DNA from 2 places in the Streptomyces sp. NPDC029044 genome. Region 1 is predicted to be linked to the other one. Evidence: riboswitches for the same ligand, from Rfam matches in the RefSeq annotation. Region 1 holds a riboswitch; the other holds the start of a gene.
The links. Region 1 has a riboswitch for cobalamin ahead of metE (5-methyltetrahydropteroyltriglutamate--homocysteine S-methyltransferase). Riboswitches for the same ligand answer to the same signal wherever they lie in the genome.

Region 1 (7,310 bases):
TGCTCGGCGAAGTACTGGACCATGTCGTTGCGCTCGGGCTCGCCGTGCACCAGGACGTCGATGCCGGTCTTCTCCTGGAAGGAGATGACATCCTGGATCTCGGCCTTGATGCGTTCCTCGTACCCCGCGGCGTCGATCCGACCGGCGCGCAGGTCGGCGCGTGCCACGCGCAGTTCGCCGGTCTGCGGAAACGAGCCGATGGTCGTCGTCGGCAGCAACGGCAGCCCGAGGTGGGCCCGCTGGGCCGCGGCCCGCTCGGTGTACGGCTGGGAGCGGCGGGCGTCGGCCTCGGTGACGGCGGCGGCACGGGCGCGTACGGCCGGGTCGTTGGTGAGGGGCGAACTCGCGCGCGAGGCGAGATCGGCCCGGTTGGCGGCCAGCTCGGCCGTGATGGCATCCGTGCCCCGGGCGAGGCCCTTGGCGAGGGTGACGATCTCGGCGTTCTTCTGCTTCGCGAAGGCCAGCCAGCGCAAAACCTGCGGCTCGATGTCCCGCTCGGCGGACGCGTCGAGGGGGACGTGGAGCAGGGAGCAGGAGGCGGCCACGTCGACCCGGTCGGCGAAGGCGAGGAGGGTGCCCAGGGTGGACAGGGACTTCGACAGGTCGTTGATCCAGATGTTGCGGCCGTTGACCACGCCGGCGACCAGGCGCTTGCCGGGCAGGCCGCCGACGGCGGCCAGGGCGTCGAGGTTGGCGGCGGCGGAGTCGGTGAAGTCCAGGGCCAGCCCGTCCACCGGGGCTTTGGCCAGCACCGGCAGAGCCTCGCCGAGCCGGTCGAAGTACGAGGCGACCAGCAGCTTCGGCCGGTCGGTGAGGGCACCGAGATCGCGGTAGGCGCGCTCGGTGGCGTTCAGCTCGGCCGGGGTGCGGTCCTGCACGAGGGCGGGCTCGTCCAGCTGGACCCACTCCGCACCGGCCGCGCGCAGGTCGGCGAGGACCTCGGCGTACACCGGCAGCAGGCGGTCCAGGAGGGTGAGCGGCTCGAAGTCCGCGGACACCCCCGGGGCGGGCTTGGCGAGCAGCAGGTAGGTGACCGGGCCGACCAGGACAGGGCGGGCGGTCAGTCCCAGTGCCAGCGCTTCCTCGAGCTCGGCGACCTGCTTGGCCGAGTCGGCGGTGAAGACCGTGTCCGGACCCAGCTCGGGCACCAGGTAGTGGTAGTTGGTGTCGAACCACTTGGTCATCTCCAGCGGCGCCACGTCCTGCGTGCCGCGCGCCATGGCGAAGTATCCGCCCAGGGCGTCGGCCGCGACGGCGTCCCGGTGCCGCTCGGGGACGGCGCCGACCATGACGCTGGTGTCGAGGACGTGGTCGTAGTACGAGAAGTCACCGGTGGGCACCTCGTGGATGCCGGCGTCGGCGAGCTGCTGCCAGTTGCTCCGACGGAGTCCGGCGGCGGTGGCCCGGAGGGCGTCGGCGGTGACGCGGCCCTTCCAGTAGCCCTCGATCGCCTTCTTCAGCTCCCGGTTCGGGCCCTGGCGGGGGTAGCCGTACACGGTGGCCCGTGCTGCCGCGGCTGCGGTCTTGGTGGTCACGGAGATCTCCTTCGCGAGATGAATCCCTGAGATCCCGGAGACGGGACGAGAGCGCGAAGGGGTGACGTACCGGACGGTCGCGAGCTTGCGCGGCAAGGCACGGTCGTCCGCCTGGTATGTACGCCGACCCGCCCTCGAGGTCACCGGGATGTCCGCGCACGAGTGGTTCGCGCGCGGGCAGTTGGCAGGTCTTCGGACTCGCGGGCACGTCCTCACCATGTGAGGACACCTACTGGCCGTCGCTTCCCGGGCCCTGTTCGTGGGCCCAGTGCGTATGACGGCGGTCGTTCCCGCTCACCGCTGCGGGGCAGTCCCGGATTCCCACCGGGTTCCCTCTTACGACATCCCGCCTGGCGGACGGGACGAACCAGCTGCACCGGTCAGCCTACGGCGTGGCGCGTCGAAGGGGAGGAGGGCGCCCGTCATTCGGATGGTGAGGTGGCGCACGCGCAGGACGGGACCTGAGGGATGCGCATACGCAACAGGGCGGGAAGCTCCGCATGCGCGCTTCCCGCCCTTCCCCTGTGACGCCGTGCGGGAACCTCACTCCCGTTGGCGGTCGCGGGCCCATCAGCCCGCTCGTACCAGGCCCGCAGCCCTGGTCGTAGGTGTGGAACCCACGGCCCGCCTTCCGGCCGAGCAGCCCGGCCCTCCACCATCCGCTGGAGCAGCGCAGCGGGATCTTTCGACCTGCCGGTCGGCGGTGGGCTGTGGGGCCCCGACGCATGGGGGCTGCTGGCGGCCGAGCCGCACAGCGCCTCCACGTTCGACCTCGTCGGCTGCGTGGGGATCGCGATCACGGTGCTCCTGTGCGCGACGGTGGCGTGGGACCGACTGCCGTGGCGGCGCCGGCCGGCAGCACCGGTCATCGCCGTCGGCACGATGTCACTGACCCTCTACGTGGGCCACATCCTGGCCATCCTCGCCCTGCCCGGCGGGTGGGCACCCCGGGAGGCCGAGCGACGGCTCCATGGCTCCTACCCGAGGCCGGTCTTCTCCAGCCACCCGGCGGGGGTGGACCCGACAGTCGCCGGATGTGCGGAGAACGGCCGGGCGCCCAGGCTGGCGGCATGACACAGCACGTTCGTGACAAGGAGCCCGGGACCACCGTCGGGGCGTCGGCCGGCATCGACGTGCCCGGCCGTGACATCACACCTCGCGGTGGCCGGTTGCTGGAACTCCTGGGCCTGACGCTGGTGGCGGGCGCCGGTGTCCTGTTCGTCGTCCGTCCTGACTTCTACGAGGCAGGGGCGCACATCTTCGCCACGCGCGCGGCCTCACTGGTCCACTGAGCCGGCGATCGGCGAGCACATCCGCTCAGGGTCCCTGAGGGTTCGACCATCCGGCGTTCGTCGGGTGCACCCCCCAGCCAAGCTGGACCGCATCTGCCTGGCCGTCGTACGCCCTGAACTCCTCGCACGACACGCCCCAGTGGGCCGGTGCCCGCAGCCGCTGACGCGGTGCGTGGCCGACCACGTAGGAAAGGAATCCTGTGAACACCGCATCCGCCCGTGAGGCGACGGGTGCCGAGTCCCTGCGCACCAGCGAGACGCTCAAGGCGCTGTACGGGTACGTCCGTCCGCACCGGTGGGCCGTCGTGCTCGGTCTGCTGTTGGCGCTGGCAGGGGCCGCCGGCGGGCTGCTCCAGCCCCTGGCCACGAAGGCGCTGGTCGACCGGCTCTCGTCCGGTGGCACGATCGGCACCATCCTGCTGGCCATGACCGTCCTGGTCCTGCTGGGCATGGTGGCCGAGGCGTTCGGCGCCTATGTGCTGGAACGGACGGCGGAGTCGGTGGTGCTCGCCGCCCGCCGCAGCCTCATGGGGCGGTTGCTGCGGCTGCGCCTGGCGGAGGTGGACCGGATGCAGCCGGGCGATCTGATGTCCCGGGTGACCTCCGACACCACGCTGCTGCGGGCGGTCAGCACCCAGGCGGTGGTCTCCGCGGCGACGGGGGCGGTGACGCTGGTCGCGGCGGTCGTGGTGATGGCGTTCCTCGATGCCGTCCTGTTGGGCGTCACGCTCGGAGTCGTCGCGGTCGTCGGTGTGGCTGCCGCGCTGGTGCTGCCGAAGATCGGGCAGGCCGCCGAGCGTGCGCAGGCGGCTGTCGGGGAGATGTCCACGGGCCTGGAGCGGGTCTTCGGCGCGTTCCGTACGGTGAAGGCGTCCGGCGCCGAGGAGCGGGAGACCGCTCGCGTCGAGGCGGCGGCACGCAGGGCGTGGCGCCACGGCGTGCGCAGCGCGAAGTGGGAGGCCCTGCTGGGTTCGGCGGACAACCTCGCCGTCGAGCTGGCGTTCCTCGCCGTCCTCGCCGTAGGCGGGGCGCGGGTGGCGTCCGGGGACCTGCCCGTGTCCACCCTGATCGCTTTCCTGCTGTACCTCTTCTTCCTGATGGAGCCGGTGTACCAGCTGGTCGAGGCAGCGTCCCACTACCAGGAGGGCGCGGCCGCGATCGCCCGGATCGCGCAGGTGGACGACCTGGCGACGGAGAAGCAGGACGGGCACCGGCCGGCGCGGCCCGCGGCGGCCAAGGCGGTGCCGCCACGTCCGGCGTCGGTTCGCTTCGAGGAGGTGTCCTTCCGCTACGGGACCGGGTCGCCGGACATCCACCAGCGGGTGGACTTCGAGGTGCCGGGCGGCGGAATGACGGCGTTCGTCGGCCCCTCGGGCGCGGGCAAGTCGACGGTCTTCGCGCTCGTCGAGCGGTTCTACGAAGCGACCGGCGGCCGTGTCCTGGTCGACGGCAAGGACGTGACGAAGTGGCCGCTGTCCGAGCTGCGGTCCGTCATCGGGTACGTCGAGCAGGACGCGCCGGTGCTGGCCGGCACGCTGCGGGAGAACCTGGTCTTCGCCGCGCCCGGCGCGACCGACGACGAGATACGCGAGATCCTCACCCGGACCAGGCTCGACGCCCTCGTCGAGCGTCTCCCGCACGGCCTGGACACCCCGGTCGGGCACCGCGGCACGAGACTGTCCGGCGGCGAGCGCCAGCGCGTCGCGATCGCCCGCGCGCTGCTGCGCAGGCCCCGGCTGCTGCTCCTGGACGAGGCGACCTCGCAGCTCGACGCCGTCAACGAGCTGGCACTGCGGGACGTCATCGCCGAGACGGCACGCGAGACGACCGTGCTGGTGGTGGCCCATCGCCTGTCGACCGTCACGGACGCCGACCGCATCGTCGTCATGGACGCGGGCACGGTCCGCGCGGTCGGCACCCATGAGGAGCTGGTGGCCGAGGACGAGCTGTACGCGCAACTCGCGGCGACGCAGTTCCTGACCGCAGCGGGACGCCCCTTGGGGTGAGACGGGCCTGACCTGGGGGCTCGCCGGTGCTGACGGCCGTCATCCACCGGCTGCCCCCGCCGCACGGCGGGGGCAGCCGGCTACGGCGGTTCCCTGCCCGCTTGGTTCGTCCCTCGCCCGGGAGTCCCCGTGCCGTGCTCAGGGCCGAGGGCGAGCAGGCCCGCGGAGCAGGCCGGACGACCGCCCGATCGACATGATGCGCACGGGCATCGGCCGGCTGCCCACTCCGCGCCCCGGTGCGCCTTTCCCGCTGCGGGCTCCCATGGCGCTGATCACGACGGCGGTGACCGCGCAGCCGGCGCGTGGATCACGAAGGTCATCGGCGACCCGGCGACCCGCACCACCTTCGCGGACCTCCTCCAGGCCATCGAGCGCCCTGCCTGAGCACGCGCGCACGATCCCCGCACCACTCGGCGCCGCCGACACCCGGCAACCGGCCAACGGATCGCAGCACGCGAGGGTTTCGGGGAGTACGCACGCCTGCGCCGCGACGCACTCCCGCGCACCGGGCGACCTGGCCGGGCATCAGCCTGAGGACCGCACCGCGTCCGAGGCCGGGCGCCTTTCGAGCGTCGAGCTCTCTCCGGTCGGCGCCAGGCGGAGCTGGGATGAGTCGGCCAGGGGCCACAGCCGAGGCCCGCAGGGGTGATCCCCTTGCGGGCCTCGGACGGCTGACCAGGCCGGGATGGACAGTGAGCGCGCCACCCCGGCCTGACCTCACCGGATGTACTGGGCGGGCTTGGTGGCTGCGTTGAGCAGGTACTCCAGGGGGCCGCGGCGGAAGAAGCGGGACCAGATCGCGGCGAAGACGATCGCCCCCAGGATGTACGTGAGCACGGGTACCCAGGACTTCGTGGTGCCGGCGCCGGAAGCGGGCCACGCGGACTGTGCGAGGAAGTGGCCGACGTAGGCGGTCAGGGACATGGTGCCCACGGCGATGACCGGTTTCGCCAGGCGGCGCAGTCGCGGCAGGCGGTCGATGGCCACCGTCGCGCCCACGATCACCAGGATCGCGACCCCCAGGCAGCCGATGGTGTCGAGGGTGGTGCCGGTGTGCGACACGGCACCCAGCAGGTCCGAGGCCGACTGCACGGGCCCGCCGGACCCGCTGCCCATGGATCCGCTGCCCATGGACTCTGCCCCGGACCCGCTGCCCATGGACTCTGCCCCGGACCCGCTGCCCATGGACCCGTTGCCCATGGATCCTGCTCCGGACCCGCTGCCCATGGACCCGTTGCCCATGGGCCCCGATCCGGAGCCGCTGGACGGCCCTCCGCCTCCCCTGAAGCTCAGCACCGCGCTCGTGCCACCCAGCAGCGTGGCCAGGCCGTAGGCGCCCACGGTGAGGCTTGCACCGAGCGCCGCCAGGCGCCGCTGGACGGTGGCGGCGGTCAGGTCGAGGCGGGCCAGCGCCATGCCGGCGATCACGAACGCCATCCACGTGATCGTCGGGTAGAGGCCCGTGAGCAGCAGATCGAGCACTCCCACGGTGCTGAGCTTCTCGAGCGGGTCGTAGGCGTTGATGCTCTGCTGGACGGAGTCGCTCAGCCACATCTTCAGAACGAACGCCAGCTGTGGCATGACGAGCGCGATCCCCGCCGCGATGATCGCCAGCGTCCTGGCGCTCAGTCGCACCAGGAACAGCGCGAGGAGGAAGTAGACGCCGTAGTAGGCGAGGATGATGATGTCCCCGTACTCCATCGCCAGCACGGTGCCCAGCGTCAGCAGGATCACGGCGCGGATCGCGATCCGGGCCTTCGCCCGCCGGCCCGCCAGGCCGGTCTTCGGCTCAAGGCGGCCTGCGATCAGCATCAGCGAGAACCCGGCGAGAGTGGCGAACAGGGCCGACGAGCGTCCCTCCGCCAGGGAGTACACCCAGCTGCCGAGGTCGTTCCCGGCTGACGGCATCGGGGCGATGTGCACGATGTACATGCCGAACACCGCCAGCGCGCGGGCCAGGTCCAACCCGACCAGGCGTCCGATCGAGGGGCCGGGCGAGGCCCGCACGGCGCCCCCGGACGGGGTTTGGGGCCGTGGAGGCGAGTTCTCCTGCGGGGCCGATGTCTCCTGTGGCGGCGGTATCTGCGTCATACGCAGAATCCTTCGGTGCCGTCAGGAGGCGGACCATCCGGCAGGCTTCGGTGACGCGCCCGCCGACTGGCCGGGACCACCCAGCCGACCGGCGGAACAGTGCCGGCCCGGTCGGCGGGCGGGCCCGGGCGGCTGGCGGGCTCGGGCGGCTGGCGGGCTCGGGCGGCTGGCGGGCTCGGGCTGCCGGCGGGCCCGGGCGGCCAACCGCCCTATTTGATGAGGGCGTTGGCCACGACGACCGCCAGCCCGAGCAACGAGTCCACGGTGCCGATCATCAAGGCGGAGCGCCACGTGCGACCGGCGGCGCGGGCCGCGACCAGGCCCCAGGCGAACAGCAGCACGACGTTCACGGCGAAGGCCACGGACTCGATGCCCTCCGAGGGCCA
Region 2 (7,310 bases), on a different contig from region 1:
ACGAGGATCCGGACGACACCACCGTCACCGACCCCCTGGGCGACTACCTCGACTCCCTGGAGCGCGTCGGCCGGCTGGCCCCCGCCGAGATCCTCCCGGCCCACCAGCACCCGTTCTCCGACGCCGCCGGCCGCGTACGGGAGTTGCTCACACACCACGAGTCCCGCCTGACCGACCTGCTGGCGCTGCTCGCCGAGCCCCTCACCCCCTGGCAGCTCGCCGAGCGCATGGAGTGGAACCGCCCCTGGGCCGAGATCCCGTACGGTTCCCGCACCATCGCCGTCTCGGAGGCCGAGGCGCATCTGCGGCGGCTGGTGAAGCTGGGCCGGGCGGAGGCGGTACCGGGGAGCGAGCCGGTGCGGTACGTGGCGGTGTAGACGTCGGCTCCCGCCCGGCCGACCGGCTGTCCCGCCGCATGATGTCCAATGTCCTGGTCACGGTGACGTCACCGGAGACGGCGCGGGCGGTCTCCTGCTTCACGACGTACCGCGTCGACGGCTACGAGGGCGGTTCGTCCCGGCCGGGCCGCCGGTCCAGGTCGGGCACTACGAGGACACGTTCCGCCGGGTGGGCGACGGGGCCTGGCTGTTCGCCTCACGGACCCTCCACCTGCCGTTCGGCGGCCCCACCCCGCGCCCGAACATGCCCGCGTCACAAGGCTCTTGACGTTTCCGGGCGCCCCCTAGGATGGTCGGAAGCAACGCTCGCACCGGGAGAGATGCCCATGGGCACCGAAGAGGCCGCACGCACGACGACCGGCAGCGGGGCCCTGGACGGCGGGTGCACGGGGCCCATGGTGCCGCGCCTCGCCCTCGGCGCCCGGCTGCGCGGGCTGCGGGAGGCGCGGGGCATCGGCCGGGCGGACGCCGGGCACGTCATCCGTGCCTCCTCCTCCAAGATCAGCCGGATGGAGGCCGGCCGCCACGGCTTCAAGCTGCGTGACGTCGCCGATCTGCTCACCCTCTACGGCGTCACCGACGAGGCCGAGCGGGCCACCCTGCTGGCGCTGGCCGAGCAGGCCAACACCCCCGCCTGGTGGCGGCAGTACAGCGACGTCGTGCCCGCCTGGACGCAGACCTACCTCGGGGCCGAGCAGGCGGCCGGCCTCATCCGCTGCTTCCGGGTCCAGCGCGTGCCCGGCCTGTTGCAGACCCCCGACTACGCCCGGGCCGACGTCCGGCTCGCCCACCCGGACGCCGGTGCCGCGGAGACCGACCGCCGGGTCGCGCTGCGGATGGTCCGCCAGCGGATCCTGCACCGGCAGCCGGCGACCCGGTTGTGGGCCGTGATCGACGAGGCGGCGCTGCGCCGTCCGGTGGGCGGTCTCCCCGTCATGCGGGACCAGCTCAGGCATCTCATCGAGATGTGCCGGCTCCCGCACGTCACGGTGCAGATCCTGCCGTTCGCGGCCGGCGCGCACGCGGCCGAGGGCGGTCCGGTCACCATCCTGCGGCTGCCCGGCGGGCAGTTGCCCGACGTGGTCTACCTGGAGCAGCTCACCGGCGCGCTCTACCCCGACCGGCCGGCCGACATCGAGTGCTACTGGGACGCCATGAACCGGCTGGTGGTCGAAGCCGAGTCGCCGGACGAGACTCCGACCATCCTGCACCGCATCCTTCAGGAGACCTGAGCGCTCAGTTCTTGCGGGCGACGCCGCCGTACTGGTGCACCTCGGCGGGAAGCCCCAGGGCCGCCGCGTCGGGACGCCAGCGCGAGCAGGAGGCCACGCCCGGTTCGAGCAGCTCCAGACCGTCGAAGTAGCGCGCGATCTGCTCGGGGCTGCGCAGGATGTACGGGATCGAACCGCCGTCGTTGTACTGCTGGATGGCGCGGACGTACTCCTCGCTGGTGTCGGTGGAGTCGTACTGCACGAGGTAGCTGCCGGGGGGCAGGGCGTCCACGAGCTGCCGGACGATCGAGCGGGCCTCGTCGTGGTCCTCGATGTGGCCCAGGATGCCCATCAGCATGAGGGCGACGGGCCGGTCGAAGTCCAGGGTCTTCCCGGCCTCGCGGACGATCGTGCCCGGCTCGCGCAGGTCGGCGTCCACGTAGTTGGTGACGCCTTCCGGTGTGCTGGTGAGCAGCGCGCGGGCGTGGGCCAGCACCAGGGGGTCGTTGTCGACGTAGACGATCCGGCTCTCCGGGGCCACGCGCTGGGCGATCTGGTGGGTGTTGTCGACGTTGGGCAGGCCGGTGCCGATGTCCAGGAACTGGCGGATGCCCTCCTCGGCGGCCAGGTGACGGACGGCCCGGGCGAGGAAGTAGCGGGCGGCGCGGGCGCCGGTCTCGATGCCGGGGAAGATCTCGCGGAACGCGTCACCGGCCACCCGGTCGACTTCGTAGTTGTCCTTCCCGCCCAGCCAGTAGTTCCAGATCCGGGCCGAGTGCGGCACCGAGGTGTCGATCTTGGGGAACGGCTCCTGCTCGGGGTTCTCCGCCTGGTCGGTCATGGACGCTCCTGCGTGAGTGGTCGGGAAGCCCCACGTTAGCCGGTCCGCGTCCGGGAGAGGATCAACTCCTCTGCGCTTTCCAGGAGTTCGACCTCGGCTCGGCCCATCGTCGGATTGGCACCCCGGCGGCGCAGGGCCTCGGTCAGGGCTGTGCGGGAGAGCGGGGACGGGCCGTCGAGGAGGGCGGTCAGCATGGTGTCTGCCGGTGCGGAGAGGGAGTCGCCGGCGACGGCGGCCTGCGCGAGGACCACCGCGGTCGCCGCCCAGTCCAGCCCCGGGTCGCCCTCCTCCGCGTCCGACCAGTCGATGACGCGGGGACCGTCGGGGGTGATGATCACGTTCTCCGGGTGCAGGTCCAGGTGCAGGACACGGACGGCCGGGTCGGTGGCGCGCAGGGCGGGGACGGCGTGCAGGTCGCGCAGCAACCTGGCGAGGATGCGCCCTGCCTCGGCCACGTCCAGGGTGCCGGCGAGGCAGGCCTGGAGCATGGTCGGGCCGGAGAGCCGCTCCATCACCAGGTCGGTGCGCGAACCGGAGGGCCGGACCCGGGGAACGGGATAACCGTGGGCGCGCACGTGCTCCATCACGGCCCCCTCGGCCACCGCGTCACCCCTGCCCTCACGCTCCCGACGCAGCACCCACGCCGCGTCGATCTCGAACACATCGGCCCGGCGCCCGGATCCGAGCAGCTGTCCCGGCGGCGGCGTGATCGGCATGAAGCGAAGCTACCCGCATCCGCGGCGCCCCCACCGGGCCGAGAGCGCCAACCCCTTCGCCGCCCGGCCCCGGACCAGGCCTCCCCACACCCGGCATGGGGCCAAGCCGCCGCGCTGCCCGTCCCCGCCCGCACGTGACCAAGCCCCCACCCGGCCCCCTCGGCCGGTTTCCTACGTCCGGGTACAGTAAGCGGGTCGTCATCACACCGTACGGGGGGAAGCCGGTGCAATTCCGGCGCTGACCCGCAACCGTGAACCACCGCCCGAGGTGGTGAGCCGGATCGCCCCGTACGGTTCGTGACCGGCTCGCGTGCCCGGCAGACCGCCGGGCACGGCACCGTCGAGGTATACGGAGCCGAGCCGCCGGGGTGTCCCGTGCTGCCCGGCTCCCCCACAGGGAGAGGCACCCGCCGATCATGAACGTCCGCCGCAGCGCCGCGGTCCTGGCCGCCGTCGCCGTGATCGGCGCCGCCACCCCGGCCGCCGCCGACCCGTCCCCGTCGCCCTCCCAGGCGTTCCCCTCCGCCCTGTACGGCGACAAGGACCCGAAGTTCGACGGCGTCTGGCGCCAGTCGCTCGCGCTGCTCGCGCAGGACACCACGGGGGTGAAGCCGGCGGAGAAGTCCGTGCGGTGGCTGGTGCGCCAGCAGTGCGCGGACGGCGGCTTCGCCTCCTACCGGCCCGACCCCACCACCGCGTGCGACGCCAAGACCATGCTCGACACCAACGCCACGTCCGCCGCCGTGCAGGCCTTGGCCGCGCTCGGCGGGCACGACGGCGTCACCCGCAAGGCCGTCGGCTGGCTGAAGTCCGTCCAGAACGAGGACGGCGGCTGGGGCTACTCGCCGGGCGGGGCCAGCGACACCAACTCGACGTCGGTCGTCATCGGCGCGCTCGCCGCCGCGGGCGAGAAGCCGGACCAGGTCGAGAAGGACGGCAAGTCCCCCCACGACGCGCTGCTGAAGCTCGCCCTGCCCTGCGGCGGGGACGGTGACGGCGCCTTCGCGTTCCAGCCGGACAAGAAGGGCGAGCTCGCCGCCAACGCGGACGCCACAGCGGCCGGTGTGCTCGGCGCGCTGGGCAAGGGCATGGTCGTCGAGCCCGGCAAGAAGTCCGACGCCACCTGCGAGAAGGCCGCGACGCCGCAGCAGGCGGCGGCGAACGGCGCGGGCTACCTCACCGCCGCCCTGGCCAAGGACGGCAACCACCTCATGTCCGCGCTGGCCGGTGCCGAGCCCCAGCCCGACTTCGGCAACACCGCCGACGCGGTCGTCGCGCTCGCCGCGCAGGGGGACACCGCGCAGGCGGAGAAGTCCGTGCGGTGGCTGGAGAAGAACTCCGCTTCCTGGGCCGCGCAGAGCGGTCCGGCCGCCTACGCCCAGCTGATCTTCGCCGCCCACGCGACAGGCACGAACCCGCGTGACTTCGGCGGCGCGGACCTCGTCAAGCAGCTGGGCGCGACGGGCCCGGCCCCGCAGGCCGCCGGGAAGTCCGCGGCCAAGGCCTCGGACGAGAAGGAGGACTCCGGCTCGGACTTCTTCGGGGTCTGGTGGTACGTCGGCGTCTGCCTGGTCGCCGGCATCGGCATCGGGTTCCTGTTCACCGGCCGCAAGAAGCAGCAGCAGCTGTGATCCGCCGGGCCGTTCTCCTCCTCCTGGCCTCGCTCCTGCTGGGCGCGGGCGCGGGCCAGGCCCAGGCCGCCGGTTACCGGTACTGGTCGTTCTGGGAGCGCGACGCCGGCCGCTGGGTCTACGCCACCCAGGGCCCGTCCCTGGTCCGCCCGTCCGACGGCGACGTCCAGGGCTTCCGCTTCGCGGTGAGCGAGGACTCCGCGAGCGCGGTCCGGCCGCGCGGCACCGCCGACTTCGCGACGATCTGCGCGAAGACGCCCGCGCAGGACGGCAGGAAGCGGGTGGCCCTGGTCATCGACTTCGGCACACCGTCGGACGCACCCGGGGGCGAATCCCCGCCCGCCGCCCGCACGGCCTGCGCCCGCGTCTCCCCCGACGCGACGACGGCCGAGGCCCTGGCGGCGGTGGCCAAGCCGCTGCGCTACGACACCGACGCCCTGCTCTGCGCGATCTCGGGCTATCCGCGCAAGGGCTGCGGCGAGCAGGTCTCCCAGCAGCAGCGGGAGCGGAAGCCGGCTGCGGAGCAGAACTCTCCCTCGGACGACGGGCCGTCCCTGGGCCTGATCGGCGGCATCGCCGTGGTGGTGGTGCTGGGCGGCGCGGCGATCTGGCAGGTACGGCGGCGTGGATAGCGGCCCTCGGCGTCGAGGCCGGGCTCAGCTGCACCCCGGCGCCTGGTGGCTGTGGGCGCTGGCGCTCGGCACCGCCGCCACCCGCACCACCAACCCCCTGCTCCTCGCGCTCCTCGTCTCGGTCTCCGCCTACGTCGTGGCGACCCGCCGCCCCGACACCCCCTGGTCCCGCTCCTACGGCGCCTTCGTCAAACTCGCCCTCGCGGTGATCCTCATCCGCCTCGTCTTCGCCATCGTCCTCGGCTCCCCCATCCCGGGCACGCACACCCTCCTCACGCTCCCCGAACTTCCCCTCCCCGCCTGGGCCCAGGGCATCCGGCTCGGCGGCGAGGTCACCGCGGAGGCCCTCACCTTCGCGCTGTACGACGGTCTGCGGCTGGCCACGCTCCTCATCTGCGTGGGCGCCGCCAACGCCCTGGCGAACCCGTCCCGGCTCCTCAAGTCCCTCCCGGGCGCCCTGTACGAGATGGGCGTCGCGGTCGTCGTCGCCCTCACCTTCGCCCCGAGCCTGATCGCCGACGTCCGGCGGCTGCGCGCCGCACGCCGTCTGCGCGGGCGCCCGGACCACGGCATCAGGGGCCTGCTTCAGGTGGGGCTTCCGGTCCTGGAGGGCGCGCTGGAGCGTTCCGTCGCCCTGGCCGCCGCGATGGACGCCCGCGGCTACGGCCGTACCGCACAGGTCCCGCCCGGCGTACGCCGTACCACCGCCGTCCTCACCCTCGGCGGTCTGCTGGGCGTCTGCGCGGGAACGTACGGCCTCCTCACGGCCGAGGGCGCCGCCTACGGTCTCCCCGTGCTCCTCGCGGGTCTCGCCGCCGCCCTCGCGGGCCTCAAACTCGGCGGCCGCCGGTCCCTGCGCACCCGCTACCGCCCGGACCGCTGGGACGTGCGCGCCTGGCTGGTCGTCGCCTCCGGCGTCGCGGTGGCGGCCCTGCTCGCCCTTGCCGCGGCCCGTGACCCCGCGGCCCTCCACCCCGGCGTGGTCCCGCTGGTCGCGCCCGCCCTCCCCCTCTGGCCGGCCGCGGCCGTCCTGCTCGGCCTGCTGCCCGCGTTCGTCGCCCCCGACCCCAAGGAGCCGTCGTGATCCGCTTCGAGGATGTCTCCGTGACCTACGACGGGGCCGCCGAACCCACCGTCCGGGGCATCGACTTCGAGGTCCCGGAAGGCGAACTCGTCCTGCTCGCGGGCCCGTCCGGCGTCGGCAAGTCCACCGTCCTGGGCGCGGTCAGCGGACTCGTCCCGCACTTCACCGGCGGCACCCTGCGCGGCCGGGTCACGGTCGCCGGCCGCGACACCCGCACCCACAAGCCGCGCGAACTGGCCGACGTCGTGGGGACGGTCGGGCAGGATCCGCTGTCCCACTTCGTCACGGACACCGTCGAGGACGAACTCGCCTACGGCATGGAGTCGCTGGGCCTGGCCCCGGACGTGATGCGCCGCCGCGTCGAGGAGACCCTCGATCTGCTGGGCCTGGCCGACCTGCGCGACCGGCCGATCGCCACGCTCTCCGGCGGCCAGCAGCAACGGGTCGCGATCGGCTCGGTCCTCACCCCGCACCCGGACGTCCTCGTCCTGGACGAGCCGACCTCCGCGCTGGACCCGGCGGCCGCCGAAGAGGTGCTGGCCGTGCTCCAGCGGCTCGTCCACGACCTCGGCACCACCGTCCTCATGGCCGAGCACCGCCTGGAACGCGTCATCCAGTACGCCGACCAGGTCGTCCTCCTGCCCGCCCCGGGCGCCTCCCCGGTCCTGGGCCATCCGGCCGAGGTGATGGCGGTGTCCCCGGTGTACCCGCCGGTGGTGGCCCTGGGCCGCCTGGCGGGCTGGACCCCCGTTCCCCTGACGGTCCGCGACGCCCGCCGCAGGGCAGGAGATCTTAAG

Region 2: it holds a riboswitch for cobalamin, as region 1 does, so the genes downstream of both, AB0E85_RS05115 (prenyltransferase/squalene oxidase repeat-containing protein) here and metE (5-methyltetrahydropteroyltriglutamate--homocysteine S-methyltransferase) in region 1, are expected to answer to the same signal.

Annotation. Positions count from the first base shown of each region.
Region 1 covers NZ_JBEZWN010000031.1:58,539-65,848, reverse strand. Annotated here, with positions in the region: gene metE (5-methyltetrahydropteroyltriglutamate--homocysteine S-methyltransferase) at 1-1,535, opposite strand, end outside; cobalamin riboswitch at 1,701-1,922, opposite strand; partial or broken gene AB0E85_RS23690 (hypothetical protein) at 2,205-2,471, shown strand; gene AB0E85_RS23685 (hypothetical protein) at 2,606-2,827, shown strand; gene AB0E85_RS23680 (ABC transporter ATP-binding protein) at 3,028-4,833, shown strand; gene AB0E85_RS23675 (DUF418 domain-containing protein) at 5,551-6,924, opposite strand; gene AB0E85_RS23670 (hypothetical protein) at 7,134-7,310, opposite strand, start outside.
Region 2 covers NZ_JBEZWN010000004.1:40,461-47,770, reverse strand. Annotated here, with positions in the region: gene AB0E85_RS05140 (MBL fold metallo-hydrolase) at 1-377, shown strand, start outside; partial or broken gene AB0E85_RS05135 (nuclear transport factor 2 family protein) at 389-666, shown strand; gene AB0E85_RS05130 (helix-turn-helix transcriptional regulator) at 725-1,630, shown strand; gene AB0E85_RS05125 (SAM-dependent methyltransferase) at 1,635-2,450, opposite strand; gene AB0E85_RS05120 (phosphotransferase) at 2,486-3,166, opposite strand; cobalamin riboswitch at 3,338-3,473, shown strand; gene AB0E85_RS05115 (prenyltransferase/squalene oxidase repeat-containing protein) at 3,583-4,797, shown strand; gene AB0E85_RS05110 (SCO2322 family protein) at 4,794-5,429, shown strand; gene AB0E85_RS05105 (CbiQ family ECF transporter T component) at 5,422-6,513, shown strand; gene AB0E85_RS05100 (ATP-binding cassette domain-containing protein) at 6,510-7,310, shown strand, end outside.